3 regions of the Bacillus sp. 179-C3.3 HS genome follow, and region 3 is predicted to be linked to each of the others. Evidence: predicted binding sites of a transcription regulator. Region 3 holds the regulator's gene; each other region holds the start of a gene.

Region 1 (10,334 bases), on a different contig from region 3:
AGATCACAAGCGGGAATAATAACGCACCTAATCCAAAGAATACCTCCATGATACTCATTCGCTTGGCGCTGTTCTCCATTGAAATCACATACGCCCCAGCCGTCGTCTCAAGACTCCCTGCACCGCCTCCTAATAGGAAACCAGCCACAACAAGTGTCGTCCAGCCAGGTACTAGCAGTCCAAGAAGCAGTGACAAGATCATGGAGAGAAGCCCCATGGTCAGAACCGCACCATAGCCTCTTTTCCTCACTAAAATAGGTGATATGAGAACCCCTGACAAAAAGCCAATAAACTGAAAAAAGATTAAAGAAGATAATTCCCCTGGTCCCTTATCATAGACCGTTAATAAATAAGGCGTTAAACTGCCAAAAAACACATGAATAGTGCCAATAAAAAAATAAAAAACACAGCCAAAATAAAATACTTTTTCCATCTTTTCACTTCCTCTAAAAAGGAGCGGAGTGTCTCATCTCCGCTCCACCTTATCATGAAAATGCACGCGCAGATGCCACAGCCTCTTCTCTTTCGAAGCATATGTTTAATGCCGCCTGCGCCCGATATCCATCCTCAAAATCAGCCACGTTCATATGCGTTGGATATCGATCTGTATTCACCCAATGCATCAACTGATCACGAAACGTATCGGACCATCCGTAAAATTCATTTGAAGGATCTGTCAGCAAGGTTTGCGGCATTTGATGACGTTCTACATGTACACCATCACTTACCTCATATTCGTTTTTCATGTTTGTATGGTATGTGAACACCTTGTCATGACCAACCACTTCAACACTAAACCCACATTCCTCAGGTTGCGTGCTTTTAGACGTCACCAAATGAAAGAACACTTGATTCTCTAGTTGTCCAAAAATTTCTGTATGATCATCGACTTGTACTTTTTTCTCTTCTTTCTCCTTTACATGTGTTAGCATCTTGGTGTTCAGTGATTCCTTTTTCATTTCACTACCAAACAAGTACCACAGCATATCAATTAAGTGAATCCCAAGATCTCCTAATGCACCGCTTGTCCGAAGACTCTCACTGCTATCTCTCCATGAAAACGTTTTTCTTCGGAATGCACTATTTTTCTTGAAGTGAGTTCTAACTGTTAAGATACGCCCGAGTTCACCATTGGCAATCAAATTCTTTAAAATATTCACAAAGGATAAGTAACGATAATTAAAGCCCATACTGGCTTGTACTTGAAACTGTTTGGCTGTCTCCACCATTTCCTTCGCCTCTTTTAGCGAAACAGCCATTGGTTTTTCACATAAGATGGGCTGTCCCGCTCTCAGCGCCTGAAGAGCATGGTCCTTATGACAAAAGTTAGGGGAGGCAATAATCAAGCCATCAGATGCATCTACTAGTGACTCAATGCTTGAGTACACTTGTCCTCCATACTGTTTAATGAAGCCTTGGGCAATGGTTTCTTTTAAGTCATACACCCCGGATAATTCTGCACCTTTGATCGTTGATAATGCTCTTGCATGTGCTTTTGCAATATTCCCTGCGCCAACAATTCCAATTTTCTTCATGAATGAGCCTCCTCATGTTTATACATCACTGTTTTCAATGTTTCATAGATTCCTTTTGCATATCCATGATGACAAACTTGGTGATGATGCCTTTTGGCCTCGGCCGTTGCATTTTGGACGAGAAAGCCATGAGTGACGGACTGAAGCATTCGCAAGTCGTTTCCGCTATCACCAAAGGCAAAGCCACGATCTTTCGGAAGTTCGTATTGATTGAGCATGAATCGGACAATTTCATCCTTTCCTGTTCCCACTGGTAAAAAATCGACATCATAGCAATCTGCCGGATCACCAGCAAGCGGGTTACATTTGTTGATATTGACTGCCACACCATGCTCCTTAGCAAGTGTTTGAATGAATGAGAGATGGTGTAAATCTGTTCGCTCATTCTGTTCCTGATAATAGAAATTCTTCTTATAACCTGAGCTGCCTAGCTGTGTTTGCGGGCTTAGATCGATCCCTTTTTCACGTAACGTGTTCAAGATGGCATCCATCTTCTCATCTGAAAAGTCCTGCTTATCGAGTCGCTTCACCCATTCCACATCCGTCTGACCAAAATGTGATGCGGACGTGTATACAATCTCAGTCCCTAAATTAGATGCAATGAAATGCGGGAACTGGCTGAATCCGCCCTTTTCCATCTTACTTGTGACAGAATCAAGACTGCTCCCCGTCACCCAGCCGATCATCAACTGTCCAGCCTCGCTTCTTTCTGCCACAAATGCTTCTAATCGCGCTAGATCCTCTCGCTGCTTCTCTGTCATCCCGTGAGAATAATAGGTTTCATCAAAGTCACAGAATACGATCCATTGCGGGCGTTTCGGCTGCGTCAGCAGTGTTTTATTGAACGGAAGATTTGATAACATGTAGCACCCCCTCGATGACCTTCTCTTGATCTTGCAGAGGCATTCCTGGATAAAGTGGCAAGTGAAGCAATTGCTGTGCTGCTTTTTCCGTGTGCGGTAATGATGTTTGTGAATATTTTTTGGAGACAAGCGGCGTTTGATGCTGGTGTGACAGAATCGGATAATACACATCAGTCTCTATCCCAATCTCTAATAATTTCTTCGCCACTTCGTCACGGTCGCCTTTAAGCACTCTCATCGGAAATAGATGCCATACATGATCCTCTGTTAGTGTCGGAAGCTTGATATATCCTTCATCTTCAAGTGTGTGTAACTGATCAATATATCGCTTGGCTAAGTAAAAGCGCTTGAAATTTTGCAGTCCTAAATACTTCATTCGCTCAAGACCAATCGCTGCTTGCAAGTTATCAATTTTTGAATTTAAACCATAGTCACTGCGTTTGACATTTTTCTTTCCCGGTGCAAAACCGTGATAGCTGATTTCCATACATTTTTCCGCAAGGGCTTCATCATTTGTCACGATGGCACCTGCTTTCCCGCAGACCCCTAGGTTTTTGTAAGGGTTAAAGCTCAGAACGAGTCCATCTCCAAATGCGCCAAGTCCGCTGCTGCCAATTGCCTGACAGCCATCCTCAATCACCTTCAGACTATGTTTCTTCGCAATCGCCGAAATGGCTTTCATATCTGCCTGCTTTCCATATAAGTGAACAGGAAGTATGCACACAGTCTTATCTGTGATATGCTTCTCAATTTCGTTCGGATCAAGGCAATAAGTCTCCGGGTCAATATCGGCATAAACCGGAACGCCACCGATGGCAAGCACTGCATTTTCTGTTGCAGCAAAGCTATTCGCAGGCAAAATCACCTCATCTCCAGGATGGACGCCTGCTGATATGAGGCTAATCATCAGGGCATCCGTCCCACTCGAAGTCGCAATGACATATGTTTTTTCTAAATAATCAGCGAGTGTCTTTTCAAAAAGTGGAATGTAAGGACCCGAGGTAAAACGACCAGAGCTCAAGACTTCTTTCAGCACATGCATAATATCATCAATCTCATCCTCTGAAATGAGCTTATCAACAGGCAGGAATGGTATCTTTTTCCCCTCACTTTGTTTATAATGGAAGAGAATTTTTTCCAAACCAATGTGCACGACATCTTGGTCAAGGAACGTCGCCAATTTTTCATTTGCAACATGTTGTTCAACCACATCAGGCTTCACTTGAACGCCTTGATTGATCATATCCAGCAAAGGGAGATAATCCTTGCTTTTACCTGATATCTTCGTCAATATTTGCATGCCATTCCCTCCAATTTATCAATTCCAAATGCTAATATTTAACATGTTTCACATTGTAAATGATGTTATCGGTTTCAGAACAATAACTTTGTGTAAAGGATTTGTTAAAATGTGTACAATTTATGAAATCGCCAAACGTTGCGGCGTGTCTACCACCACCGTTTCTCGGGTGCTGAACAATCATCCATATGTGTCGGAGGAAAAACGACAGCACATTTTACAGGTGATGAAGGAAATGGAGTATACCCCAAGCTCCGCAGCTCGAACCCTTCGATCACATCAGACAAAGACCATTGCTGTGTCTGTACCAGCTGTGGATCATCCTTTTTTTGCACAATTGATTAAAGGCATTTCAAAAGAGGCACTCGATCATGGCTATAAAACAATCGTACTCCAGACGTTTTACCAAGCGTCACTTGAGCTGGAAGGCCTTCAACTGTTAAAAAGAAAAGAAATAGATGGTGTCATCCTAGGAGCACTAGAAAATGAATGGAAAAAGATCAAGCCCTTCTTAACGAACGGTCCGATCGTGATGGCAAACGAATATCATCAGACGGCTGACATTCCGATTATTGGATACGATGAGAGAGAAGCGACTTATAAAGCAGTGGATTATGTCATCCAGTCGGGACGCCATTCCATTGGATTTTGCTTTGATACAGAAAGCAGTGAAGCACAGAAACAAAGAAGACAAGGTTATCTTGATGCGCTTTCTACTCACGGTTTGCCGCTAAAGGAAGAGTGGCTGTTTGGTCATGCCTTTACGATTGAAGACGGCTTCCGCATCATGAATGTGATCCACGAGATGTCAGAGGCTCCTGATGCCGTATTCACCGGCAACGATCAAGTTGCAGCTGGACTGATCAAACAAGCCATTGCATTAGGCTATCAAATCCCTCAAGATCTAGCGGTGATCGGCTATGACAATCAAGCCATTTGTGAAGTCACAGCGCCTACTATCACCACCATCGACATTCCGATCGTCGAGCTTGGCCAGCAGGCGGTACAGCAAATGATTCAGCTGCTTCAACAGAAAAAGCCATTGCAGCGTGAACAAATTCAACTACCTACTCAGCTCATCACAAGAGAATCTACATAAACAAAAAAGACTGAGATCCCTCTCTCAGTCTTTTCATTATGAATCTATACAAATTGGGCAAGAATGAATGTCCATATACATACGATGGCGAGCAAGATGAAGCTATACTTGACCGTCTTTTTGAAGAGCTCTGATTCTTTCCCTGTTTCTCCTACCGCTGCTGTAGCAATGGCAATCGATTGCGGAGAAATCAGCTTCGCCATGACACCACCGGTCGTATTCGCGCCGATTAACAAACTTGCCTGTGAACCGATTTGAGTCGCAGTAACTGCTTGAAGATTCCCAAATAGGGCATTGTTACTCACGACAGATCCCGTAATAAACACGCCGATCCACCCAAGGACTGGGCTCACAATTGGGAATAAATCGCCTGTTTTTGCAAGTGCAAGACCAATCGCAGAGCTAAGACCCGCAAAGTTTGCCAAGTTGGCAAAGCCCATCACAAAACAAATGGTGAGCACAGGCACCCACAGCTCTTTTACTGCTGCTTTTAAACAAGCGGCACCTTCTTTTAATACAATCTGTCTGCTAAACAATCCTGTCAACATCACCGCAACCAGAATGGCAGTACCTGTTGCACTGATGACATCCACTTTAAAGATGGCATCAATGGCGGTTTCTGTTTGGGTAATAGGTGGTAATTTCACAATTTGCTGATGCAAAAATGGCACCTTCACCAAAATCGTCGTCCAGTTGAGGGGTCCTCCCTCAGCGAATAAAGCTTTGAAAGCAGGAAGACTCCACACTGTAATAACAACAGTTAGGATATAAAATGGAGACCACGCTTTGATGATTTCAATACCTCGATACGTTTGTTTTTGTTCGATTACGGGTGCGCCTTTCTCACGATAAATGCGTTTTGGCTGCCATTTCCGAAGAAATAAAGCCAAAATGCCCATACTAGCTAAGGCTGAAATAATGTTGGCAAGCTCCGGACCCATGGTCACCATTGTCACAGCTTGCAAGATCGCATAACTTCCACTGACCATTAGCAAGGCTGGCAACGTTTCTTTGATTCCTTTAAAACCATCGATAATGAAAATGAGTAAAAATGGAATGCAGAATGAAATAAATGGAATCGTATAGACAAGTGCTTGAGACAAAGCAAGTGGTGTCATATTGCCCATCTGCGCCCCTGTAATGACTGGAATTCCTACAGCACCAAATGCGCCTGACGCTGCATTGGCAATTAAACAGAGCATCGCTGCTTTTAATGGTTTAAACCCAAGCTCTGTTAAGAGCGCGGCACTAATCGCAATCGGTACACCAAACCCCGCTGCTCCCTCTAAAAAAGCATTAAAACTAAAACCAATTAATAAGAGCTGAAGACGCTGATCTTGAGAAATGCCTGCAATACTAGAACGAATCACATCAAACTTCCCAGATTTCACAGCAATTTTATAGAGCCAGACCGCCATGATCACGATATACCCAATCGGCCAGAGCCCATTAGATATACCGAGTACCACAGCAGATAGTGCCTTTTCTATCGGCATATGAAAGAAGAAAACAGCGATAACAAAACTGACGATTAAGGTGATACAAGCGGCTATAACGCCTTTTAACTTAAATAGGGTTAATGCAAGTAGGAAAAATAGGATGGGAAGCAACGCCACAAATGCACTGACGAATTCATTCCCAAACGGATCATATATTTGTTGCCACATCGTGTTCATCTCTTTTCTACTGAAGTAGGTTGCCTAGATTGTTTAAAAGTGAGGAGCTAAAATTTCTTTTAATACGTGCACACTGTGTGCGAATTTCTCTTTTTCCGTATCGTTCAGCGCTAGCTCCATAATGTCTGTTGCACCATTTCGGTTGACCAGAGCAGGTACACCAATGTACACATCCTCAGCCCCGTACTCCCCATCTAATAACGTGCTGACTGTCAAAATACTGTTTTCATTGTGCAAGATGGCTTTTGTGATGCGGGCCAAACTCAAGGCTATGCCGTAATAGGTCGCCCCTTTTTTCTCAATAATTTGATAAGCGGCATGGCGTACATTTTCCATGATGTCATCTAAATCTTCTTGTTTATACTGATCGTTTCTTTTCATAAATTCTGTAATCGGCACACTTCCAATATTCGCATGGCTCCAAACAGCAAGTTCTGTATCACCGTGCTCCCCAATGATGTAAGCATGCACATTGTGCGCCGCTGTTTCAAAATACTCACTTAACATATATCTAAATCTTGCAGTATCAAGCGTTGTACCACTACCAATCACTCGTTCTTTTGGCAGACCACTGAACTTCCAAGTCGCATACGTCAAAATATCAACAGGGTTTGTTGCAACTAAGAAAATCCCATCGAATCCGCTTTTCATCACATTTTCTACAATGTCCTTAAACATATTTAAATTCTTCTCAACAAGGTCTAGTCTCGTTTCGCCTGGCTTTTGGTTCGCTCCAGCACAGATACATACAATATCCGCATCTTTACAATCCTCATAATCGCCATACCATGTATTTACAGGGTGCGTAGCAAAAGCTTTTCCGTGGTTAAAGTCCATCACGTCACCCATTGCTTTGTCTTGGTTAAGATCAATGATAACTAATTCATCTGTAATCGGTTGATTTATTAACGTAAAGGCATAACTACTGCCGACGAGACCTGCTCCAATAATGGCTACTTTGTTTACTTTTTTGTTTGTCATGTTTCCTCATCCTCCTGAGTAAAACTAGGTTGTTTTGTTTGTTTGTGAAATACTTCACATTCATATTGTGCAATACTTCACAAACTTTTTCAAGAGGTTTGTTAAAAAAATGATGTAACAAATTTGTGAACACTCTTTGAAACGGTTGCACAAAAAAACTGCCGAATCGAGTCGGGCAGTTCAAAGGTTGAAATAAAGAACTTATGTTGCTTTCATCACTTACTTGATTTCCATTAACTCCGCCGGTAATTCACGCCTCTCGACAAAGCAATTTATCATTTCAGTAAAAAGCTCTTTCCGTTCAAACGTAAACGTATGACCAATGTCTGGAACGATGACGCCAGATGCCTTCGGATGTGCATTTGCTATCTTTTTCGCCGATCGTTTCATAATGCCTTTCTCTTTTTCTCCCACTGTGACGAGTATACGTGCTTTCGCTTGCTGGAACGTGTGCGGGAGCTTGTAATGGAGATTTTCCCTGAACATCGTTTGCAAGGTTTCTTTCAACAAAGATTTAGAATCTACTGCATAGTGATGCACCGCATGGCTTGGAACCCCTAGTTTCTCTGCTTGAAGTTGAATAAACCAGTCCTTCTTTAAGAGAGGGTATGTAAGAGGTAAAATGGGTTTCACCATGACATACAGCCATGGAAGTGGCATCACAAGGGCACTGTTGATCACTGCCACATCTACTAAATCTGGCTCACTCGATAACAGTTCAACAGCAACCTGTGCCCCGAGGGAAAAGCCAATCAGAATGACTGTACGACCGTGTGCATGCTGTTTCATCCATGTGATGACCTCACGCGCATTTTCCTTCATTGAGAAAGGCTGTACATTTGCTCTTGTCCCGTGCCCAATTAAATCAGGGGTGTAGCAATCATACGTTTCCTTCAAGCTCTCGACCTGCTCTTGCCACATCCAACGACTCACCCCACCGCCATGTAAAAATACCATCACCGGCTTCTCATCCTTTGACAACAACTCGTCCACCATCCTTATATATAGAAAAAAGCAGCCGCTTTTTGAGCAGACTGCTTTTTCCATATGCTCCCTTCTATTATACGGGAGCCATCATATGATTGGCTATTTTTTCAAATCCTCAATTGAGTTGACATCCTTCATATAAGTTGGAACAACTAAACCAATTTTAACACCTTTCATACTTGTACCCACATCTTCATATTTGCCTTTAAATTTCTCTGCATATACTTTATGAGTTTGTGGGAGCCATGCTGCAAGTGAAGCATCTGCGCTTCCATCAGCAATTGCTGTCCACATTGGTCCAGCTTCAACCTGAGTTAACGTTACGTTATAACCTAAATCTTCTAACACCTTACCTACAACATGTGTACTAGCGATTTCACTATCCCAAGCAACGTAGACAAGTTTAATTTTTTCACCGTTCACCTTATCTACACCTTTAGTCCATTTACTCACTAAATCCTCATGTTTCTTTACAAAGTCCACTGCTGCATCCTTAGGTTTTTCTCCTTCTTGGATTGCAAGCATTACTTCACCCATATCATCTTCAGTCCAGTTAAACTGGCTAAGGACTTTATTTGCTTGCGGTTGATCCTTTTCAAAACCTTTTCTAGTAATTGTATGAATTTCTTCTGCTTCACCGTAAGTACCCTTAGGGTCTTTCAGATACTTCAAATCGTACTTAGAGAACATCCAATGAGGATTCCAACCTGTGATGACGATCGGCTCTTTTTTATCATAGGCTTTCTTTAAAGATGCTGTCATGGAAGAACTAGAACCTGAGATTACTGACCACTTAGATAAGTCGTAATCCTTTAGAACATTATCTGTTGCTTCCATAATACCTGCTCCTGGGTCAATTCCAGTTATCTTATACTTTACCTGTTCTCCGACTGTTGCATCTTTATCATTCGCTGCACTACCACAAGCAGCTAATCCCAAAGTCAAAACTGCGGCCGCACTAAGTCCTATAATTTTCTTAAACATTAAACGTCCTCCTTCGTTTTTTTGGTCCTTATATTTTGTGTAATTCGGTCAAGAACAATAGCCAAGATGACAATGGCAATTCCTGCCTCTACACCAGTCCCTGTTTTCAATTGAGTAACAGCTCGATAAACTTCTTCACCTAGTCCAGGCGCACCAACCATTGACGCAATAACAACCATAGACAAAGCTAACATAATACTTTGGTTAATCCCTGCTAAAATCGTCTTTGTAGCAAGTGGCAATTGCACTTTAATTAAACGTTGACTCGTTGTCGAACCGAATGCTTCAGTCGCTTCAATTAAAGTAGACGGAACTTGTTGAATACCTAGTATTGTCATTCTAATCGTTGGAGGCATCGCAAAAATAACAGAAGCGACAACTCCAGGTACTACCCCAATATTAAAGAAGAGAATAGCCGGTAACAGATAGACAAACGCAGGCATTGTCTGCATTAAGTCTAAAATAGGTGTAACAATTTGCCTAACCGTATTTTTCTGTGAAGCCCAAATGCCGATCGGAATACCGATCACAATCGAAATGATAACAGATGTTAAGACCAATGATAATGTCTGTAACATGGCATCCCAATAGCCAAGATAATCAATGATAAAGAAACCTACTAATGCAAAAATAGCAATTCCTTTTTTACTAATGAACCAAGTAAGACCAGCAAAAATGATGGTCAAAATGATTGGTGGAATAAATCCTAAGCCATCCGTAATCATTTGAACAAATGCGGCCAAACCATCGGCAATGCCATCAAATACTCCGCCAAAGGTCGCAGTTAACCAATCAATAAATTGATCAATCCACTCTGCTAAAGGAATTCTAGGAAGTGATGATAAAGATAGCATTTAGTTCACCTCCTGTTTGTGAATTAAATTAATGTATTGATCATTTCCTGCAAGC
Region 2 (10,334 bases), on a different contig from region 3:
TTTGAATCGTTAGGTCAAACGACTGGTTAATGGAACTGATCATCACTCGCGGGAACAATGCGACAAAGAGCATCGACACTGTGACCATAATACCTGCCCCTGTGAACAAGAATGTCCAGCCATCACGCTCTTTTTTCATGAAAATAAAAGCAGCTACATAACAGATCACAATTAACACAGTTAAAGGAATGGTGATGATTGGGCGCACTGTATAAATGTCTGTTTCAATGATTGACACACCGACAAATAGAACTAGTAGCGGCAGTGTAATCAGCCATACACGCTGTCCAAGCTTCCTTGCGCGCTGTCTTAAATCACTTTCTGTGCGAAGTGTGACAAAGATCAAGCCATGCAAGAGGCAAAGGACAGTGACTATCACGCCGCCGATGACTGAATAAAGATTGACAAAGTCTGTAAAACCAGCATACATATTCATACTTTGATCAATTGGCATCCCACGTAAAATACTTGTGAACAAAACACCCAATAGAAACGGCGGTAGCAGACTCCCAAAGAAGATCACCCAGTCCCACGTTTTGATCCAAGAAGCTTTCTCAACCTTCCCTCGAAACTCAAAGGCGACCCCTCGCCCGATGAGCGCTAATAAGAGAACAGCAAACGGAATATAGTATCCGCTGAACATCGTGGCATACCAATGAGGGAATGCTGCGAAAATGGCTCCACCGGCTGTAATCAGCCAAACCTCATTGGCATCCCAGAAAGGACCGATGGTATTAATTAAAATACGACGTTCGTGATCATTTTTTCCAAGTAGATGCATGGACATCCCTACACCAAAATCAAATCCTTCTAAGAAGAAAAAACCAACAAACAACACTGCGACAAGAATAAACCAAATCTCGTTAAGATATGCCATGATACGCGCCTCCATCAAATGGATCTGTAGACAGGTCCGTTTCATCCTTTTGATCTGTGTTCTCTTCAGAGTGTGCACCTTTTTTAATTTCTCGAATGAATAAGTAGGCAAGCACGATCGCGAGAATTAGATAAATGGTCGTAAAGCTAATGACTGAGAATAACAGCATGCCATATGATACGTTCGGTGAAATCGATTGAGCGGTCGTCAGCATACCAAAGACGGTCCACGGCTGACGCCCGATTTCAGTCATAATCCAGCCAGCTGAGTTCGCAATAAATGGGAAAGCAATCATCCACACCATGAAGCGTAAATACCATTTGTTCGATTCAAGTTTCTTTCTAAAGCTCAAGTACAAGCCAATCATACTGGCAAATATCATGAGCATCCCTGAACCTACCATGATTCTGAAACTCCAAAACGTTGTTTTCACTGGAGGAATGTAGTTTCCTGGGCCATACTTTTCTTCATACTCCTTTTGAATTGTCAGCATGCCTGGAACATCTCCACTGAATTTCTGATAAGCCAAATAACTTAAAGCAAATGGAATATTGATTTCCCCAGTGTTTTCTTTCTTATCTGTGTCAATATTGGCAAATAATGTCCAAGCGGCTGGGTCTCCACTATCCTCCCAGAGACCTTCACTTGCTGCCATCTTCATCGGCTGTGATGTCATCAAATGCTTCGCTTGTTCATGCCCAGAGAACGCTACACCTATACCAGAAAAGAGAGAAAGCACCATGGCGATCTGGAATGACTTTTTGAAAAAAGCCACTTCTTGCTTTTTGATCATTTTATAGGCACTAACACCTGCAATAAAGAAAGCACCTGTTGCAAGTGAACCGAACAGGACGTGCGGGAATTCCACCCAGAGCTGTGGATTGGTGACAAGAGCCCCGAAGTCATTCATTTCTGCACGGCCATTTTCCATGACAAATCCAACTGGTTCCTGCATAAAAGAGTTGGCTAGTAAAATCCAAAACGCCGAAAAAATCGTACCTAGGGAAACAAGCCAAATACACAGCAAGTGAATTTTCTTCGGAAGACGATCCCAACCGAAAATCCAAAGGCCAATAAATGTCGACTCAAGGAAAAAGGCCAATAGTGCCTCAATGGCAAGCGGTGCACCAAAAACATCACCGACAAACCTTGAATAATCAGACCAGTTCATCCCAAATTGGAATTCTTGCAGGATCCCTGTCACTACACCTACTGCAAAGTTGATGAGGAAAAGGTGCCCCCAAAACTTCGCCATTTTTTTATAAATATCTTTTTTCTTTACAACATACAAGGTCTGCATCAATGCGACGATAAACACCAAACCTATAGACATAGGAACAAAAATAAAATGAAATAATGTCGTTGAGGCAAATTGAAATCTTGCTAAAAACAGCTCACTCACAGCCTTACATCCTCCCTTACTTTCACATGCCGAATGAGATGAAATCATCATGCTCAATACTTCACAAAAAGTTCATTATTTGTTCAATCCTTCACAAATAATTGCTCTCTTGAAATGGCCCTCTAGGTGAAATTTTCCTCTTGATTTTCATTCGGTTAGTTATTTACACCTGTACTTTACACCCAGATGATTCAAAAATAAAGTAAATTTTACCTAAAAATTGGCTTTTATTGTGTCAGTTTTTCGAATACTTTGTCAAAAATATGTGACAGGCTTCAATGAACATCAAAAAAAATAGCGCTGCGTTCTAGCCACAGCGCTTTGTCATTTTACACTTTTTCCTGTAAAGCAGGTCTTGTCACTTGTACCTCATAGTACGTAATTTTGTTCTTCAATAGTCCTTCAGGCTTTGCTTTTCCATGTGCATGTGCGTCACCGAATGCCTGAGATTTCGTCCAATTGACAAAGTCTTCTTTTCGATTCCAGCGTGTATGAATGGTCACTTCATCGTAATCAGTCGTCTGTTGTGTGACCCATACCTCCATGCCTAAAAACCCTTCCATAAACTCTACTTGCCCCTGTTTATTAAACCGCTGGACAAGATGGTCGGCACTGCCCTTTTCTACTCTCACTTGGTTATTTACTATGATCATCTTCTGTTCATCTCCCTTTTGTTGTTGAATGGATGCGATAGGGATAATGAGCGGATGCTCCCCATTTAGGTGAACTTCAGCCTTTATCCCAAACACATCCTTGAAAAATTCCTCTGTGAATACTTCTTTCGGTGACCCGATTTGATGTACTTGACCACGCTTCATAGCAATCAAGCGGTCACAATATTTTGCGGCCTGCTGTAAGTCATGGAGAACCATTAGCACGGTAAGTCCATGTGTTTGATTCAGTTGTTTGAGCAGCTCTAGTAAGTCGAGCTGGTGGGCAATATCTAAATAAGTGGTGGGCTCATCCAGAATGATTGTATCTGTCTTCTGGGCAAGCGCCATCGCAATGTATGCCTTTTGTCTCTCTCCACCCGATAATGTGTGAAGCAACCTGTTTTCATTATTACGGCTATTTGTCACATCAAGCGCCCACTCAATGGCTTCCTGATCTGTCTTCGTTGATTTTTTCCAAAGCGAACGATGAGGGCTGCGTCCAAGCGCTACTAGCTCACGTACCGTCATCGCAGGTATTGCTGTTCTTGTCTGCAAGAGAACAGCGATCTCTTTTGCAATCTCCTTCGCCGTCATCTTATGTTGCGGGATATCATGAAGGTAAATCATGCCATTTTCGATAGATGTCAGGCGTGCGACTGCTTTAATAAAAGTCGATTTCCCTGAACCATTCGGTCCAATAATGCCCGTCATACTTCCCTTAGGGACAGCTGCTGAAATGGAAGACAGCTGAAAATCCCCTTGATTGAGACTCACCTCTTCCATGACAATCACATCCAAATTAACATCCAAATTAACCCCTCCCTTTCTTTTTTAATAAATAGAGGAAGAAGGGCGCACCTATACAAGCAAGTAATATACCAACAGGCAATTCAATCGGTGTGAACCAGACCCGTGCCGCTGTATCTGCAAACACCACAAGCACCGCTCCGCCTAGTATGGAAATAGGGAGTAAGTATCGATAGTCATCACCAATCAAGAGACGGACCAAATGAGGTACAACAAGCCCGACAAATCCAACTAATCCGCTGACACTGACAGCGACACCCGCTAAAAGTGCTGCCAACGCAATCAAGAAAAACCGAGTACGCTCAACCCTTAGCCCTAGCAGCTGTGCTGATTCATCACCAAGCAACAAAAGGTTTGCCGGCTTGATTGCAAAGAAACAGAGACATAATCCAACAAGCGCGTATGGTAAAACAAACTCCACATGGTGCCAGCTTCGTCCGTTTAATCCTCCTGATAAAAAAGGCAAAACAGCTTGCACACGTTCACTATAAAGCACCATCAACCCGTTCATGACCGCTCCAAGTAGTGCATTCACAGCGACACCTGCCAAAATCAATTTCAGCGGTGAAACGCCTTGATCAAATGACAGGACATACACAACAAGTGCCGCTAATAATGCTCCAAGAAAGGCGGCTATTGGAAGCAAGTACGTGAATTGTGGGAAAACAATCATAGTAAGGACAGCTGCCAGACCCCCACCAGCTGTGACCCCAATAATGCTAGGGTCAGCGAGTGGATTCCGAACGACTCCTTGCAAAATGGCGCCAGAAGCTGCGAGACACGCCCCAACGATGCAGCCTAGCAATACACGTGGCAACCTGATATCCAACACAATTTTTTCATAGACTGGTTGACCAGATCCCGACAAAGCAGAGACAAGATCAGCCATAGACAATTGAACAGACCCTAGGACAAGTCCTAGACATAGGGCCACACATAAAGAGAGAAACAATCCTGGAATAAGCCAATGTCGTCTCGTCTGCCTTTTTTGAAAATCTAGCTCTGAATTCATCTTCATGATGACAATCGCTTCATTTTCTTTTCGAGTTCATCAATCGCTCTGATGACGTCTGCACCCGGATTCGTACCGAATAAATCACTTGGTAGAACCTCCACATGCCCATTTTGAACAGCCGAGACATCATGCCATGCCGCGTTTTGTTTCATTTCACTCATAAAGCCTGCTTTCACATCTTCAGGGTTACTGTGTGTCATCAGCAAAATGAGATCAGGATCAGCTTCAATCACTTTTTCGGCATTGATTTGTGCATATTGTGGAAATGCCTCAAGGGCCGGCTCTTCTGCGGCAATATTCGTACCGCCAACAATATCTAATAAATGTCCACTCAAGGAATTTGGAAGTGCTGCCATATAAGTACCTGGCGCACCATACACGACAAGTGTTCTCACTTTTTTCTTAGGGTGTTTGACCTCTTTTTGACGCTGGTCAATTTGACGATTGAGCTTGTTCGCCTCCTGCTGTTTCCCCAGCATCTTCCCGAATAGTGTAATTTGGCGCTGGATATCCTTCACTGAATTGGCTTTCGTCAAAAGAAGCTGTGAACCAATACCTTCTATAGAAGAGATGTCCTTACTGTTCAACTGTTCATTCCCTAGGACAACATCAGGTCTTAAACTCGTGATGAGCTCTAGATCATACTGATGTGTGGACCCAATCGTTTGTACAGACTCAGCTTTTTGTAACGGATCTGGCAACTCAGCAGATGGCCGGCCGACCACCTCACCACCTAGGGCGTAAATGATGCTCATGTCCCCAGTCGATAGAGCAACAATGCGCTTAGGCGGTTGATCAAATGACAACGTTCTGCCGGCAAAATCTTTTACCTTCAGCGCCCCTTGCCCGCTCTCTTGATCTACCGTTACGGACTGACTGCACGCGCCAAGAAGCAGCAAGACGAGCCCTACCGTGATCACATGTAAGAATTTCAACCGTTCTCTCTCCTTTTCTCTTAAACTTCCTTTAACTTCGCCTGAACCACCAGACGTCCGCTTTTCGGTGCAAGCGCATGATCACAGGTGGATAAGGTGAGGATCAAGTCATCAGTGGATACGTCTGTCTTCGTTTGATAGATTGATTTCTGACGTACTGCTTGCAAGTAGTGTGCATATTCACCAAGATCTTGAAAATCGGTTTGGATGTAATCAAAATCCACCGTCGTTTCATACACCGCAAAAATTTCTGCTTCATACCTTTGATACAGCGTATCGTACTGAAATGTTTGGTGGTCGTTGAAAAAGTCCTTTTTCAAATAGTTTGTGAGTCCAGCGAACATCGATCCATCCCTCATTCGATGCCCATACACCACTGTATTGGGGCTTTCGTGCAAGACGTCATTTCGATAGTCCATAAAAATACTGCCTGCCCTCGTCTCATTCCTCAAATAGTTCCGTGTTAAATAGAAGGCATTATCATGTGACTGAACAATCGGATACTGAATCATTGTCCCATTTATATCGATCCAACCGACAATATCGTCATTCACTTGTCTCAACTCATCAAAGGACGTACGGATCTGTCCAGATTTCCGCGCCTCATTCGTCACTTCTTCGTGTCTATACATCGTCTGCGCTTGTGCTAGCACCTGACGATTCTGATAATATCCAAACAATTCTAGACCGATGGCCACTCCGCTAGAAATAAACACACCTAGACATATCCATGTCACGATGCGTTGCCCGATCCGTCTTCGTTTCACACTGCCTCACCTGCTTTTTCCTCAAAGCTTATATGCCAACAGGTACGATGTACATTCCTGTTTCTGCATCCTGTCTAATTGTGACGGACACATCATAAATGTGTCGCACCATTTCTTCTGTTAACACCTCGTTTGGGCGTCCTTCGTTTATGATCTGTCCATCCTTCATCGCAATGATGACATCACTATAGCGGACAGCCTGATTCATATCGTGCAACACCATCACAATCGTTAATCCATGCACAACATTTAATTCTCGAATGAGTTCAAGAATGTCAATTTGATAGTACATATCCAGATAGGTCGTTGGTTCGTCTAAGAAAAGAATCGGTGTTTTCTGGGCTAAAGCCATCGCAATCCATACTCGCTGCCGCTCTCCACCGGACAGTGAGGCGAGTGTCACTTTTCTTTTTTCCGTTAGCTTTGTACAGGAGAGCGCCCATTCAATCGCTTTTTCATCCTCTTCTTTGTCCGCTCCTCGCAACGTTTGGTAAGGGGTTCTACCGAATGCGACGACCCGCTCAATCGTTAAATCTAACGGGGCTTCATTTTGCTGATGGACGACAGATAGCTTTCTCGCCAGATCCTTTGGCTTGAACGCATGGAGCTTTTGACCATCTAGCGTAATCGTTCCTTTGTTTGGACGATGGTTATTCGCCATCAAGGACAACAGGGTTGATTTTCCTGACCCATTTGGACCGATAATGGTCGTAATTTTCCCTTTTTCTATACGCGATGTGACCGATCGCACGATGTCCCTCCGTTGGTCGTATGAAAAAGACACGTCATGAATGTCCATGTATGCGATCCCCCCTTCTCAATAAAAAGATCAGAAACGGCCCGCCAATCACAGCCATAATGGTCGAAGCAGGTATTTCGTTTGGCGCGACGAGCGTTCTGCCCAGCGTATCGGCTGTTAAAATGAGTAGTGCACCGCTCAATGCGGAAAATGGGATCAATACCCGATGATCGGAGCCGACAAGCCTTCTTGAAATATGAGGAATGAGCAACCCCACAAATGAGATCACACCCGCTACCGCAGCCGTCACCGATGCTAATAAAACGGCTGTTATTGATATGAAAAGACGCATTTGGGTCACGCGCATCCCTAAGTTTTTGGCAGTCTTATCCTGAAGTGCTAGCAGGTTACACCATTTGCTGAAAAAGAGGGCAATAACAAGACCAATGACACCATAGATGCCGAATAAGCGGACATCTCCCCACGTTTTCATCATCAGATTGGATTGCCCTGACTGATTGATCGTGATATTGAAATAGCTACAAATGGTCACAAATGCCTCTGCTAGTCCTGTAAACATGGCATTTATCGCAATTCCGACCAAAATCATGCGGATCGGACTTAAACCACCTTTCCATGACAGAACATACACTAGAAAGCATGCGATAGCGCCGCCTAATAATGAGAATAGAGGAGAATAGAAATAAAATTGAGGGAGCGCTGTAATTGTCATTAAAGACAAAAAGCTCGCACCTGATGAAATGCCAATGACACCCGCATCAGCTAATGGATTTCTCATGACCGACTGTAGCAGCACACCAGAGACTGACAAGGCAGCCCCAGTAAACATCGCAATGAGCATACGAGGCATTCTCAAATCTTTAATGATTTCTACCTGTGGGTGTTGACCGGTGATGAGCCCTTCCAACAATTCAAATGGCGTAACATGAATACTCCCAGTGATGGTGGAATACAGAAATACGCCGACCAGTAAAAGACTGACTATCAGAAATAAAATCCCTGTTTTTTTCATCTTGAACGTCCTTTTTATCATTAAAATTGGCCACTTATGATGGATACAACATGTGCGTCAATTCTTCTAATGCCTCTCCAGCCTTTAAATTGCCTGTTGTTCCAAATAAGCTTTCTTCTAAGTCATACACTCGGCCTTGTTGGACCGCTTTAAAATGTCTCCAAATATCATTTGTTTTAAATTCTTGATCAAACATTTTCACGACCTCTTCTGGCATACCATGTGCTGCTCGGAGGATGATATCTGGATTGGCTTTTTGTAAATACTCTGTATTAGACGCCAAGTACTCCATTTGCTCACCTTTGACAATATTGTCCCCTCCTGCAATACGCACGAGATCACCGATATATGAGTTCTCTGTCGCCACCAAGTAACTGCCTGGTACTCCAAGTAAAATCAGAACAGACGGCTTACGTTTTCCTTCCGTTCTCTCTTGTATGTCTTTCTTTTTTTGTTCAAAAGCTGACACGATCCGCTTGGCTTGTTTCTTTCTGTCATACTGATCTCCGAGCTTCGTAATGGCACTCTCCATTTTGTCTAGGCTCTCAAGATTTAAATAGGTGGTCGGGACACCTGCTTGTTGAAAAGGTTTCTCTAAATCATATTGAAGGGTTGTGACAGACAGGACTTGGGTCGGTTGAAGTGATTGAATGATTTCCATATCTGGGCTCATTGGATTGCCGACTTCTGGTAACCCTTTGTATCGAGTTGGCAATGATTTTTGACTTGTTGGCACCCCAACAAGATCCAGCTCTAGGGCATCCATGATCTCAACCGCAGCTACTGTCGTAGCGACGATGCGCTCGTTTGTTTCTTTTTTATTTTGACCTTCTCCTGACCGTTCAACTGTCTGTGAGCAGCCTGATGCGACCAAGCACACAAACAAAGCGAAGATCAGAATGCATAACATGCGATGCTTCAAAAACAGAAGCCTCCTTTCGAAAAAAGAGAGTGATGCGCCGAGATTTAGGCGCATCTCACGATCAAACAGAACCTACCTTGTACGTGTTTGATACTTTCTCACGAGCACAAGCAATGATCCCGCAAATAAAAGAACATATACCCATAAGAGCGATGTATCTCCTGTTTTTGGATTCACTTGACCTGTTTCAGACTTGGTTTGGTCATCCGTTGGATGGAATGTCATCTGCTCTGCACCAGTTTCCTCTGGGAGAAGATTCACCAGTTGGTTTTTGTGCGAATCGTTATCATTTTGATTTTTAACAAAGTCGATCTGCTCATCTTCTCCGATCACTGTCGCAATTCCGCTACCTTCACCAAGTGCCACTCCTTTCGTATCATAGACAAGCTTGACATCATATTGCTCGTGGTAGTTAGCCGCTGGGATGTCAATTTTCACGCGCGCTGTCTGGTGGCTGCTTAAACTATTTACTTCATATTGAATCACTCGTGTATCCGCTGTTTGATTTGTTTTCGCCACAAGTGTCTCTTCATATTTTCCGCCTGTCCCGACTTGGAAAGACGTGATAGCTGAGCTGTTCTTCACCGTATATGACACGAAATAACGACCATTTTTCACCACCAATGTCGCAGGGCTCACAACATAGTCGTTCATACGGGAAAGCTCGTCTTTGTCCGCCTTTTTCATTGAAAATGGAAGCTTGTAGACCCCATCCTTTAGTTGTTCCGTTTTTTTGCTCGATTCACCATGCTGTGTATCAGATGTTGTTTTATTTGGTTTCGTTGTTCCCGAAATAACAGATGGTGTTTCTTCCTTTACAGTACTGCCATTAAGTGGGCTGATACTGCTCGAATCAAATTGGAAACGAATGTCGTAGGTTTGCTCATAGCTTGCGGCCGCTACCACAATGTGCACTTTTCCTTTGACATCTTTATTGAGATCAGACACATCGAACGACACGACTCTCGTATTCTTTGCTTCATCTGTGCGAATGGTTTTCACTTCTTGATATGAGTGATTTCTCTCTGTTTTTAAAGAGGCAACAGACGTATGATCTTTCACCGTAAAGGAAATGGTTGATTTCCCGTCCTTTACTGTTAAAGTTGCAGGGTGTGAGAAGTACTGATTCATCCGAGAAACTTCATTCTCATCCCCTTTTAACACGTTGTAATCAATACGGTATT
Region 3 (10,334 bases):
AAGTTTTGCACCCATGTTTTCAAATGCATCTTCTAATTCGATTTCTCTTGCAATCGTTACACCATCATTTGTGATGAGCGGTGAACCGAACTTTTTCTCAAGAACCACGTTACGTCCTTTAGGTCCTAAAGTTACTTTTACAGCATCTGCAAGTGCATCTACACCACGTAACATCGCACGACGTGCTTCTTCACTGAACTTAATATCTTTTGCCATAATAACGAAACCTCCTCAGTTTTTTTAGAAATAGTTTTTATGTGATTAACCGATAACAGCTAAAATGTCGCTTTCACGAAGGATTAGATATTCTTTTCCTTCATATTTCACTTCAGTACCTGCATATTTTGAGAAGATAATGCGGTCGCCTGTATTGACTTCTAACGCAACGCGCTCTCCATTTTCAAGTACACGACCTGAACCTGCTGCCACAATTTTACCTTCTTGCGGTTTTTCTTTTGCAGAATCCGGTAAGACAATACCGCTAGCGGTTTTTTCCTCAGATTCAACGAGTTCAATGATTACGCGATCGCCTAATGGCTTTAACATAAGAAACAACCTCCTCAATTTTCATATGTAGTCTTTTTTAGCACTCATCATCAACGAGTGCTAACACATTTATTATAATAAAGAATGTCTTCTGCAATTTCAAGTAAAAACCTTTAAATTTTTTTGACGCTTTCACGATCTTTTTGGATCAAAGAATTCTTTCCTTTTCAACGAAGAAGAAGACTTGTGTTACAATAAATCTAGTTCTTTTAGTAAAGGGGTTTTCGTTACTTGAAAAAACAATATTGGTACATAATCTTAACTTATATATTGGTCCAGTTTTCTGTGATTCCATATGCGTTTGTCATGAAATGGTTGGGGTTCATTCAAAAACCGATAACTCAAGAGGAGCTATCACAACTGTCAGGTACTTGGACCATCATTAGTTTCTGTATTGGATTGATTATTATTTTGCTCATTCTTCGGACAGTACCAAAAGCTACACTTCGGAATGAGGCACCAGTATCGACCGGCTCTGCTATTGCCTGGATCATTGGCGGTTTCTTTCTGTCCATCTTTGCACAGACGTTTGCAGGATTGATTGAGCAATATGCATTTGGTATTGGCAGGGAATCAGAAAATACAAAAGCTATACTATCCATCATGGAAGCTATTCCGTTGCTTGTGATCGTTATTGCAATCATTGGACCTATATTAGAGGAAATCATCTTCCGAAAAATTATTTTTGGTGTGATTTATGAAAAGACCAATTTCTTCATTGGCGCACTTGTCAGTTCAGTGACTTTTGCTGTTGTGCACAATGATTTCTCTCACATCTTGTTATATACAGCGATGGGCTTTACCTTCGCATTCTTATATGTGAAAACAAAACGGATCATTGTTCCGATTGGTGCTCATATGCTGATGAACTCGCTCGTCGTTCTTGTACAGATTGAGCCAGTGAAAAAAATGATTGAAGAACAATCTCAAACAATGCAAATGATTATTGGAGGCTTTTTCTCATGAGAAACCCTGTTGTATGGGGCGTTATTTACTTTGCCGTTGGTGTGGCTTTTACCTATATGGCCATTCAAAACCCAGGTAATATGTGGTCATTTTACAGCATTCTGCTGATGGTGTTTGCGGCTTATAATATCAACATCGCATTTAAAATGTTCGCTTTTTCTGTCAAACTAAAAAAACAACAACAAAAATAAATCAAAAACCATTTTCCGCCGCTTGGAGAATGGTTTTTTTATGGGGGAGATCCTTGATGGAAGATGAAAAAATCAACATCTTAAACAAGCAACAAGAACTCATCGGGGTTGCCGCACGATCAGATGTCCATGCTCAGGGGCTATGGCATGAAACGTTTCATTTTTGGCTACTCAAAAAAGAACAAAACACCATGTATCTCTATTTCCAGCTAAGAAGCCACTCAAAAAAGGATTTCCCTTCTATGTTTGATATCACAGCAGCAGGTCATCTTCTCTCAGATGAAAAGCCTTCTGACGGGGTAAGAGAAATCGAGGAAGAACTCGGTTTCTCAATCCCTTTTCAAGATCTTTCCTTTGCCGGTATCATACAGGATGAAATCCACACGCCTCAGCTGATCGATCGTGAGTTTTGTCACGTGTATCTTTATGTCAGTCAAGAAACACACCTGAACGTTCATTTACAGAAGGAAGAAGTGGCTGGTCTTTACAGAACAAAGGTACAAGATGCATATCGACTTTTAACGGGTCACTGCGATCGTATTCAGATCGAAGGCTTTGAGATCGATGCAACCGGAGAACGACATGAGCAAATGAGATGGATCGGTCTGCACGATGTCGTGCCACATGAGGCCGCTTATTACCAAAAACTCTTCCACGCTATCGACCAAATCCTCTCTCAATAGAAAAAGCATCGTGGTCACATTCGATCACGATGCTTTTTTTATGACACATAATGATTTTCTTCCTTCTCATCTGTTTGCTGCATTTTGCGGTAGGTCACCCTAGAAATGACAATACTCACTTCATATAAGACAAGCATTGGCAAGGTAACCATGAGGTGAGAAACAAGCTCTGGCGGTGTAATGAGTGCGGCAATGACAAGGAGGACAAAATAGGCATACTTGCGAATTTTCGATAAAAACATCGGTGTAATGATTCCAAGTCTCGTGAGAAACATCAGCACAACCGGCATTTGAAACAAAAAACCAAATGGAAGTGTTAGCTGCATCAGAAATGTAAAATACTCATGAATCCCGATCACTTGCTCCACATGTAAGTCATTCGACATGCTTGTCATAAAATCAACGACAAATGGGAACAAAATAAAATAAGAGAAAGCCACACCGCTCAAAAATAAAAGCAGTGCAATTGGAATGTACGCAAGTGTCACTTTTCTTTCTTTTTCATACAAGCCTGGACTCACAAATGCCCAAAGCTGATATAAAATAAGGGGACACGTCAAAATCAACGCAATGACGAATGCGAACTGCATAAACACGTACAGTGGATCAGTGAGTTTAAACGCATTCAATGTGAGCGATGCCGCTTCATCGGTATTTTGCAAATAGACAATTACCGGCTTGGCGAGAAAAAAACCCACCACCATAAACATGATAAAAAACATCGCAATGATCACGAGACGTTTTCGCAGTTCCACAATATGCTCCATAAGCGGCATATCTTTGACATTCATGAAGCTCATCCTATTCTACTGATCTTCTTTTTTCTTTTTTTCTTCTTGATCATCAGCTAAACCTTTTGTGGCATTTTTAAATTCACGTAATGTATCTCCTGCTGCTCTTCCTAATTCAGGAAGCTTTTTCGGCCCAAAAATAATGAGCGCAACAATCGCAATCAGAATCAAACTTCCAGGACCGATTGGACCCATTTGCTCCACCCCCTTTACCCCTTTTCGTCAGTCCTCCTGTGTAACAGAATAGTGCTTTAAGAAATACACAAGAGACTGAAGTTCAACCGCCAAATCTATATGATGAATTCGAATGTGTTCCGGCACATTCAAGCGAGCCGGCGTAAAGTTAAGGATTCCTTTGATGCCTAGGGCAATCAAACGATCTGTAATGGACTGAGCTGCTACGGCAGGTACTGTTAAAATCGCAACAGGAATATCTCCCACCTCTTGAACATGCTCTTCAAGCTTATCCAAATCATAGACAGGCACACCGCCTATCTCACTTCCTATTTTACTCTCATTCACGTCAAAAGCCATTGAAATTTTTGTGTTATTATTCTTGATGAAATTATAGTGTAAAAAAGCAGTCCCTAAGTTCCCCACCCCGATAAGCATGACATTCGTCATCTCATCTTGATCAAGGGTTTTTCTGAAGAAAGTAAGCAGGTAATCAACATTGTACCCGTACCCCTTCTTCCCAAGTGCACCAAAGTATGAGAAATCTCGACGAATCGTTGCAGAATCCACTTTGACTGCATCACTAAGCTCTGCAGAAGATACCCTTTGTTTTCCTGAGGCATGCAGATTTTTTAAAAAACGGTAATAAAGCGGCAAACGTTTGGCTGTTGCTTGTGGAATTTTTGACTGGTCTATATTCATATAAGATCCTCCAACTTAAATATCAAGTTCTCTGTGAAAATCACCATTTTTCCCGCCTGTTTTTTCAACTAAATAGGTCGGACCGATGATCATGCCCTTATCAATGGCTTTGCACATATCGTAGACGGTCAGTGCACATACTGAAGCGGAAGTGAGCGCTTCCATCTCCACACCCGTACTTCCTTTTGTTTTGACCTTTGCGCGTATGTTTAGAATGTACGCATTTCCGTCTTCCTCCCAATCAAAGGAGATATCCACACCTTTTAGTGCAAGCGGATGACACATAGGAATGATCTGAGATGTTTGCTTTGCTGCCATAATACCAGCAACTTGTGCGACAGAGAGCACATCCCCTTTTCCAATTTCACGTTGTTGTATTTTTTGAAATACTTCTTCTATCATTCGAACGCTTGAAGCAGCAACTGCGGTTCTGACCGTAGATGATTTATCGCTAATATCCACCATCTTTGCTCTTCCTTGTTCGTTAAAATGGCTAAATTGACTCATGTTAAACGCTCCTTATCCAAATCATACACTATTTTTTCCTATCTGTCTTTCATTTGACAACCGTGATCGTATGTAAGATTTGCCGGTTCTCTGCTGATAAGCTACACTAAACATATTATAGCAGAGGTGAAGTTACATGATGATTCTACAAGTGAATCAGCTGTCAAAATCGTTTGGCGCTGATACCGTTTTAACGAATATAAAATTAGAAGTCAAAGCAAAGGATCGCATTGCCATTGTAGGTCGAAACGGGGCAGGCAAATCCACACTTTTAAAAATCATTGCTGGACAAATGTCATATGAACAAGGCGACATTATCAGACCAAAAGACCTCACAATTGGATATTTGGCACAGCATACCGATGTGACGTCTACCCGTACGTTAAAAGATGAGTTATTATCGGTCTTTGATCATTTAAAAGAAATGGAACAAGAGATGAGAACCATTGAGGAAAAAATGGCTTCTTCCACAGGTGCGGCGCTTGATTCCCTTATGAAAACCTATGACAGGCTGCAACAAGATTTTAAAGATCAAGGTGGCTATCAATATGAAGCAGATGTGCGCTCCATTCTTCATGGACTTGGCTTTAGTCATTTTGAAGACGACACAACCGTTCAATCCTTAAGTGGTGGTCAGAAAACACGTCTAGCGCTCGGAAAGCTTTTATTAATGAAACCAGAGCTGTTAATTCTGGACGAGCCTACCAACCATTTAGATATTGATACTTTATCATGGCTTGAGCAATATTTGCAAAATTATACAGGTGCGATTCTCATCGTCTCCCATGACCGCTATTTCTTAGACAAAGTCGTAAACCATGTCTACGAAGTCTCAAGAACAGCGATGAAGAAGTTTACCGGTAACTATAGCAAGTACCTTGAACTGAAGGCTGAGCAGTTAGAACGAGAAGTGAAGCAATATGAAAAACAGCAAGAGGAAATCGCCAAGCTCCAAGATTTCGTCGATCGCAACCTAGCAAGAGCATCCACTACAAAGAGAGCTCAGAGCCGGCGCAAACAATTGGAACGAATGGATCGTTTAGATAAACCATTAGGTGATGAAAAATCGGCAAGTTTTCGTTTTGATATCACAAGACAAAGTGGCAATGATGTATTGAAGGTACATGATCTAAAGATTAGTTATGATGAAAAGACACCGCTTCTTTCTTCCCTTTCGTTCCATATCATGCGAGAAGACAGCGTGGCACTGATTGGTCCTAACGGTATCGGAAAATCAACACTCTTAAAGACCTTAACGGATACATTAAAGCCAGTAAAAGGAGACATCACCTTTGGCTCCCATGTCACCATCGGTTATTATGACCAAGAACAAGCGAAACTCACATCCTCCAAAAAGGTCTTAAATGAGCTTTGGGATGATTATCCGCATATGACCGAAAAGGAAATTCGTACTTGCTTAGGAAATTTCTTATTCTCCGGTGATGACGTCTTGAAGCCTGTTCACGCTTTGAGCGGTGGAGAAAAAGCTCGTCTTGCTTTGGCTAAGCTTATGCTACAAAAAGCCAATTTTCTCATTCTCGATGAACCAACCAACCATCTTGACTTAGATAGTAAGGAAATTTTAGAGAATGCTCTCATCGATTATCCTGGGACGATTTTATTTGTCTCGCATGACCGATATTTTATTAACCGATTGGCAACAAAAGTTCTTGAACTATCGCCAAACGAGACGAAAGAATACCTCGGTGACTACGACTATTACCTTGAAAAGAAAAACGAACAATTAGAACTTGAAGCACTACAAAACCACGAAGTACAAAAGAAACAATCAGCAGCACCCACTGAAGCCACTAAGCTTTCTTATGCAGAGGAAAAAGAATTAAAAAAGAAAGAAAGACAAAAACAAAGAAGAATTGAAGACATCGAAGAGCGAATTGCGGTGATGGAGGAAAAGCTTGCGGACAATGAACAATTGTTATGTGATCCTGAAATCTTTCAAGATCACGAGAAGGTCCAAGCCATCCAGACTGAAAATGATTCACTCAATCAAGAGCTTGAATCACTTTTTGCCGAATGGGAAGAACTATCGGAATCATAAAGAGTACCCACATGGGTGCTCTTTTTCTTTTGAAAACATTTTACCCACAGACATATCCACAAAATTTTCTTTATGTTTCTTAACCACATTAGACTTATCCACTTTATCCACAGTATTTTAATCACATATCCACAAGAAAACAGGTTTTTATACACAACCTCTTCAAATGAAAGTGAAATTTTCAAATAATTGTGGATATATTACGGTTTTTTGTGAATAATCTTATTTTAATCAATAAAAAAACTCCTGTATATCCACAGGAGCCTCATTCATATGATACAAGTGGTAATCCAGGTTGACCATTCATGGCCATATCTCCCCGAATTCCTTTCTCAAAAGCGACCGTGCCCGCAGCAGCAATCATTGCTGCATTATCTGTACATAGGGCAAGCGGAGGTATGGTTAGATTCACATCGGGTTGATCGGCAAATGCTGAGGTTAAAGCTTCTCTCAGCCCTTTATTTGCTGCCACCCCTCCAGCTAGAACAACCTGTTTGACGTTGTAGGCTTCAGCTGCTTTTAACGTCTTTCCTACAAGTACCTCTATGACACTTTCTTGGAAGCTTGCTGCTAAATCCTCGCGTGCAATCGTTTCACCCTTTTGCGCCGCATTGTGTAACGTGTTGATCACAGCTGATTTTAATCCACTGAAGCTAAAATGATAAGATCCTTCTTCAAGCCATGCACGAGGGAGCTTGATCGTTGGCTTTCCTTCATGTGCCAATCGGTCAATATGAGGTCCACCCGGATATGAGAGACCCATTGTACGTGCTACTTTGTCATAAGCCTCTCCAGCTGCATCATCCAATGTTTCTCCAATGACTTCAAAAGAACCATGCTCTCTCATGTACACAAGCTCAGTATGTCCTCCAGAAACCACAAGGGCTAAACAAGGAAATGTCAATTCACCGACTAGCTGGTTTGCATAAATATGCCCAGCAATATGATGAACACCGACAAGCGGAAGTTGATGTGCAAAGCTTAACGCTTTCGCTGCATTGACACCAATGAGAAGCGCACCGACTAAACCTGGACCTTCTGTGACAGCAATCGCATCTAAATCTTTAAAGCTCATCTTGGCCTGTGCCATGACTTCTTCTAATACGATCGTGACTTGTTCCACATGATGTCTGGAAGCAATCTCTGGCACAACACCACCAAATCGTTTATGGCTTTCAATTTGTGAGGCAACAACGTTCGCAATGATTTCCTTTCCATTTTTCACAATGGATGCAGCCGTTTCGTCACAGCTCGTTTCTATTCCTAATATGAATCGATCTTTTTGTTCACTCATTTAAATTCACCCACATGACGTATGCATCTTCCCCGTTATCTGTATAATAATTTTTTCTCACAGAAGCAAGTCTAAAACCAAGCTTTTCATAAAGGGATTGTGCTGGTGTATTGGACACCCGCACTTCTAATGAAAGATGATCTGTCTTTTTTTCTTTACAAAAATCAATGACATGCCGAAGCAATGCTTCACCATAGCCCTTTCCTCTATGCTCAGGTAGAATCGCAATGTTGGTAATCTGTGCATCATCCATGACAATCCAGACACCACAATAGCCAACAGGCTTCTTTTCTTCCTCAATGAGAAAATAATGGCTATATTGATTGTGAAGAATCTCATACACAAAGGATTCCTTTTTCCAAGGAACGGTAAACGAATGCACTTCAATCGTATACACCTCAGGAATATCCTCTACCGTCATTTTTCTGATGTCTACTGTGTTGACATTAGTTTTGTCCTTCAAGCCATTTCACTTCCGCTTCTGCCAAACGAATATAGTTAGGGACAAGCTGATGTACTTCTTCAACAGGCCGATCTGCTCCTAGAAAAGCCAACATGGAAGGTCTAGGATTATGTAATGATCCCTCTGCCAAAACAGCTGTTTCTCCTAATATTGAGCGAATATTGTCTTGATGAAGATGGACATCATGACCAAGAAATAATACGGGCTTTTCTGCCGTCTTTAGATCATGGAGCCAATCCGTCATCGGTACATTTTGATCAGGCTTCACTTCTTTGATCTTTCCGCCTTCAAACTGATACAATCCTGTATAAACTTGTCCTCTTCGCGCATCAAATAATGGTGAGATCCATCCATCAAAATAATGTGCATTCGCTGCCAGTGTCTCTAAGCTAGAGATCGATGTGATTGGAATGGAAAGTGTCCACGCAAGTGTCTTTGCGATGGTGACCCCGATCCTAACCCCAGTATAAGAACCTGGTCCTTTTGCCACGACGATTTTGCTTAAATCGCTCGGCGTCACACCACACTCGTTCATTAAAGCTTCAACAGTCGGCATCGCTCGGACGGAATGATTCTTTTTTAAATAAGTTATACTTTCCCCAATCACTGTCTCATCTCTGACAATCGCAATGCCTAATGTGTGGTTAGAGGTATCAATGGCTAGTATGGTCAAATTCCTTCATCTCCTTACACAGGGTGTCGTAGCGATCCCCTTTTGCATAAAACGTGAGATGACGTTCTTCTTCACGTTCTGTCCTATGCATTTCAATTTTTAAATAAGCTGAAGGCAATTGTGGTTCAATCAGATGTGCCCATTCAACTAAGCATACACCTTCACCCTCAAAATATTCCTCAAGTCCAATATCTTCATCCGCATCTTCCATGCGATACACATCCATATGGTAAAGTGGCAGTCTGCCATCGGTATACTCTTTAATAATCGTAAAAGTAGGGCTATTGACGATACGGGTAATCCCTAAGCCTTCTGCAAAACCTTTTGAAAAAGTGGTTTTCCCTGCGCCTAAATCGCCTTCTAATGTCAAGACATCCCCTGGTAATACAAGTTTAGCTAGAGCAGCTGCAATCCGTTTTGTCTCATCTGCTCCTTTAGTCGTCCAAGACAATTTCAAGATGATGGTCACCTCATTTCTTAAAATGATTATATCCTTTTTTCATTAACCTTGTATGCTGATCATCCTTTTTTAACATCACTCCGGTTGCCTGATCGTGCTGTACCTCTCCAATACGTGTGATGTGAATAGCCTTTTCCTTGCATTGTGACTCAAAACGATCCCAATCTGCGTTTGGAATTGTACCGGTCAACACAAAGTCCTCTCCACCATAAAGTACCCATTCTAGCCACTCTTTGCGTAATAGCGGCAAATCAGGATGGATTGGAAGCTTGTCAGCCTCAATCTGTATCGTCACTTGACTGGCTTCTGCAATCTCGTTAAGCTCACTAGCTAACCCATCACTTACATCATTCAATGTTACCCTAGGAAAGCTTGAACAAATTTGACCGGCAGTGATGTGAGGCTGCGGCATTTTGTGACGCTTTAGGAAGTAATCAGTATCAATATGATTTACAAGGTCTGCCTCTTCCATCAAGAGTGATAGCCCTGCAGCCGATGAGCCGAGCTCTCCTGTGACAAAAACGATATCTCCAGCCTGTGCACTATCACGATAACAAGCCGTTCCCCTTGGGACCTCGCCAATAACCGTGACTGTAATCACAAAGTCACTACGTGTGGCAACCGTATCTCCACCAATGAGGTCTACATGATATGTATCAGCCAAATCTTTCATCCCCTGATAAAGGGCGGTCACTATATCCTCATCACCATGAGGCGGAATAGCAATTGACACAAGATAATACTTTGGCGTTGCACCCATTGCTGCAATATCACTCATATTGACTGCCAATGCTTTAAAACCAACCTCATAAGGTGTTGAAAAAT

What was found. Region 3 encodes Rex, which represses fermentation and respiration genes when NADH is low (regulators of the CRP and FNR family bind a similar motif). Its sites were predicted from a motif close to TTGTGAAATATTTCACAA; they were not measured.
Region 1: AB1K80_RS07915 (L-lactate dehydrogenase) is a predicted target of Rex. The motif match lies at 7,497-7,514, and genes of this name have one in related genera.
Region 2: AB1K80_RS00465 (cytochrome ubiquinol oxidase subunit I) is a predicted target of Rex. The motif match lies at 2,359-2,376, and genes of this name have one in related genera.

What each region holds. Positions count from the first base shown of each region.
Region 1 is NZ_JBFEFT010000009.1:37,196-47,529, forward strand. It holds gene AB1K80_RS07885 (MFS transporter) at 1-433, opposite strand, end outside; gene AB1K80_RS07890 (Gfo/Idh/MocA family protein) at 486-1,535, opposite strand; gene AB1K80_RS07895 (HAD-IIB family hydrolase) at 1,532-2,398, opposite strand; gene AB1K80_RS07900 (DegT/DnrJ/EryC1/StrS family aminotransferase) at 2,373-3,698, opposite strand; gene AB1K80_RS07905 (LacI family DNA-binding transcriptional regulator) at 3,808-4,797, shown strand; gene AB1K80_RS07910 (L-lactate permease) at 4,842-6,464, opposite strand; gene AB1K80_RS07915 (L-lactate dehydrogenase) at 6,507-7,454, opposite strand; gene AB1K80_RS07920 (alpha/beta fold hydrolase) at 7,674-8,435, opposite strand; gene AB1K80_RS07925 (glycine betaine ABC transporter substrate-binding protein) at 8,541-9,425, opposite strand; gene opuAB (glycine/proline betaine ABC transporter permease subunit OpuAB) at 9,425-10,279, opposite strand; gene opuAA (glycine/proline betaine ABC transporter ATP-binding protein OpuAA) at 10,280-10,334, opposite strand, start outside.
Region 2 is NZ_JBFEFT010000001.1:84,068-94,401, reverse strand. It holds gene cydB (cytochrome d ubiquinol oxidase subunit II) at 1-877, opposite strand, end outside; gene AB1K80_RS00465 (cytochrome ubiquinol oxidase subunit I) at 864-2,279, opposite strand; gene isdG (heme oxygenase) at 2,609-3,742, opposite strand; gene AB1K80_RS00455 (FecCD family ABC transporter permease) at 3,744-4,757, opposite strand; gene AB1K80_RS00450 (ABC transporter substrate-binding protein) at 4,754-5,689, opposite strand; gene srtB (class B sortase) at 5,710-6,456, opposite strand; gene AB1K80_RS00440 (ABC transporter ATP-binding protein) at 6,485-7,255, opposite strand; gene AB1K80_RS00435 (FecCD family ABC transporter permease) at 7,242-8,228, opposite strand; gene isdE (heme ABC transporter substrate-binding protein IsdE) at 8,263-9,150, opposite strand; gene AB1K80_RS00425 (NEAT domain-containing protein) at 9,223-10,334, opposite strand, start outside.
Region 3 is NZ_JBFEFT010000010.1:483-10,816, reverse strand. It holds gene groL (chaperonin GroEL) at 1-216, opposite strand, end outside; gene groES (co-chaperone GroES) at 262-546, opposite strand; gene AB1K80_RS08290 (CPBP family intramembrane glutamic endopeptidase) at 778-1,512, shown strand; gene AB1K80_RS08285 (YdiK family protein) at 1,509-1,703, shown strand; gene AB1K80_RS08280 (NUDIX hydrolase) at 1,760-2,386, shown strand; gene tatC (twin-arginine translocase subunit TatC) at 2,425-3,177, opposite strand; gene AB1K80_RS08270 (twin-arginine translocase TatA/TatE family subunit) at 3,193-3,372, opposite strand; gene AB1K80_RS08265 (redox-sensing transcriptional repressor Rex) at 3,400-4,053, opposite strand; gene moaC (cyclic pyranopterin monophosphate synthase MoaC) at 4,069-4,560, opposite strand; gene AB1K80_RS08255 (ABC-F family ATP-binding cassette domain-containing protein) at 4,697-6,619, shown strand; gene tsaD (tRNA (adenosine(37)-N6)-threonylcarbamoyltransferase complex transferase subunit TsaD) at 6,885-7,913, opposite strand; gene rimI (ribosomal protein S18-alanine N-acetyltransferase) at 7,906-8,334, opposite strand; gene tsaB (tRNA (adenosine(37)-N6)-threonylcarbamoyltransferase complex dimerization subunit type 1 TsaB) at 8,360-9,049, opposite strand; gene tsaE (tRNA (adenosine(37)-N6)-threonylcarbamoyltransferase complex ATPase subunit type 1 TsaE) at 9,030-9,509, opposite strand; gene thiL (thiamine-phosphate kinase) at 9,520-10,334, opposite strand, start outside.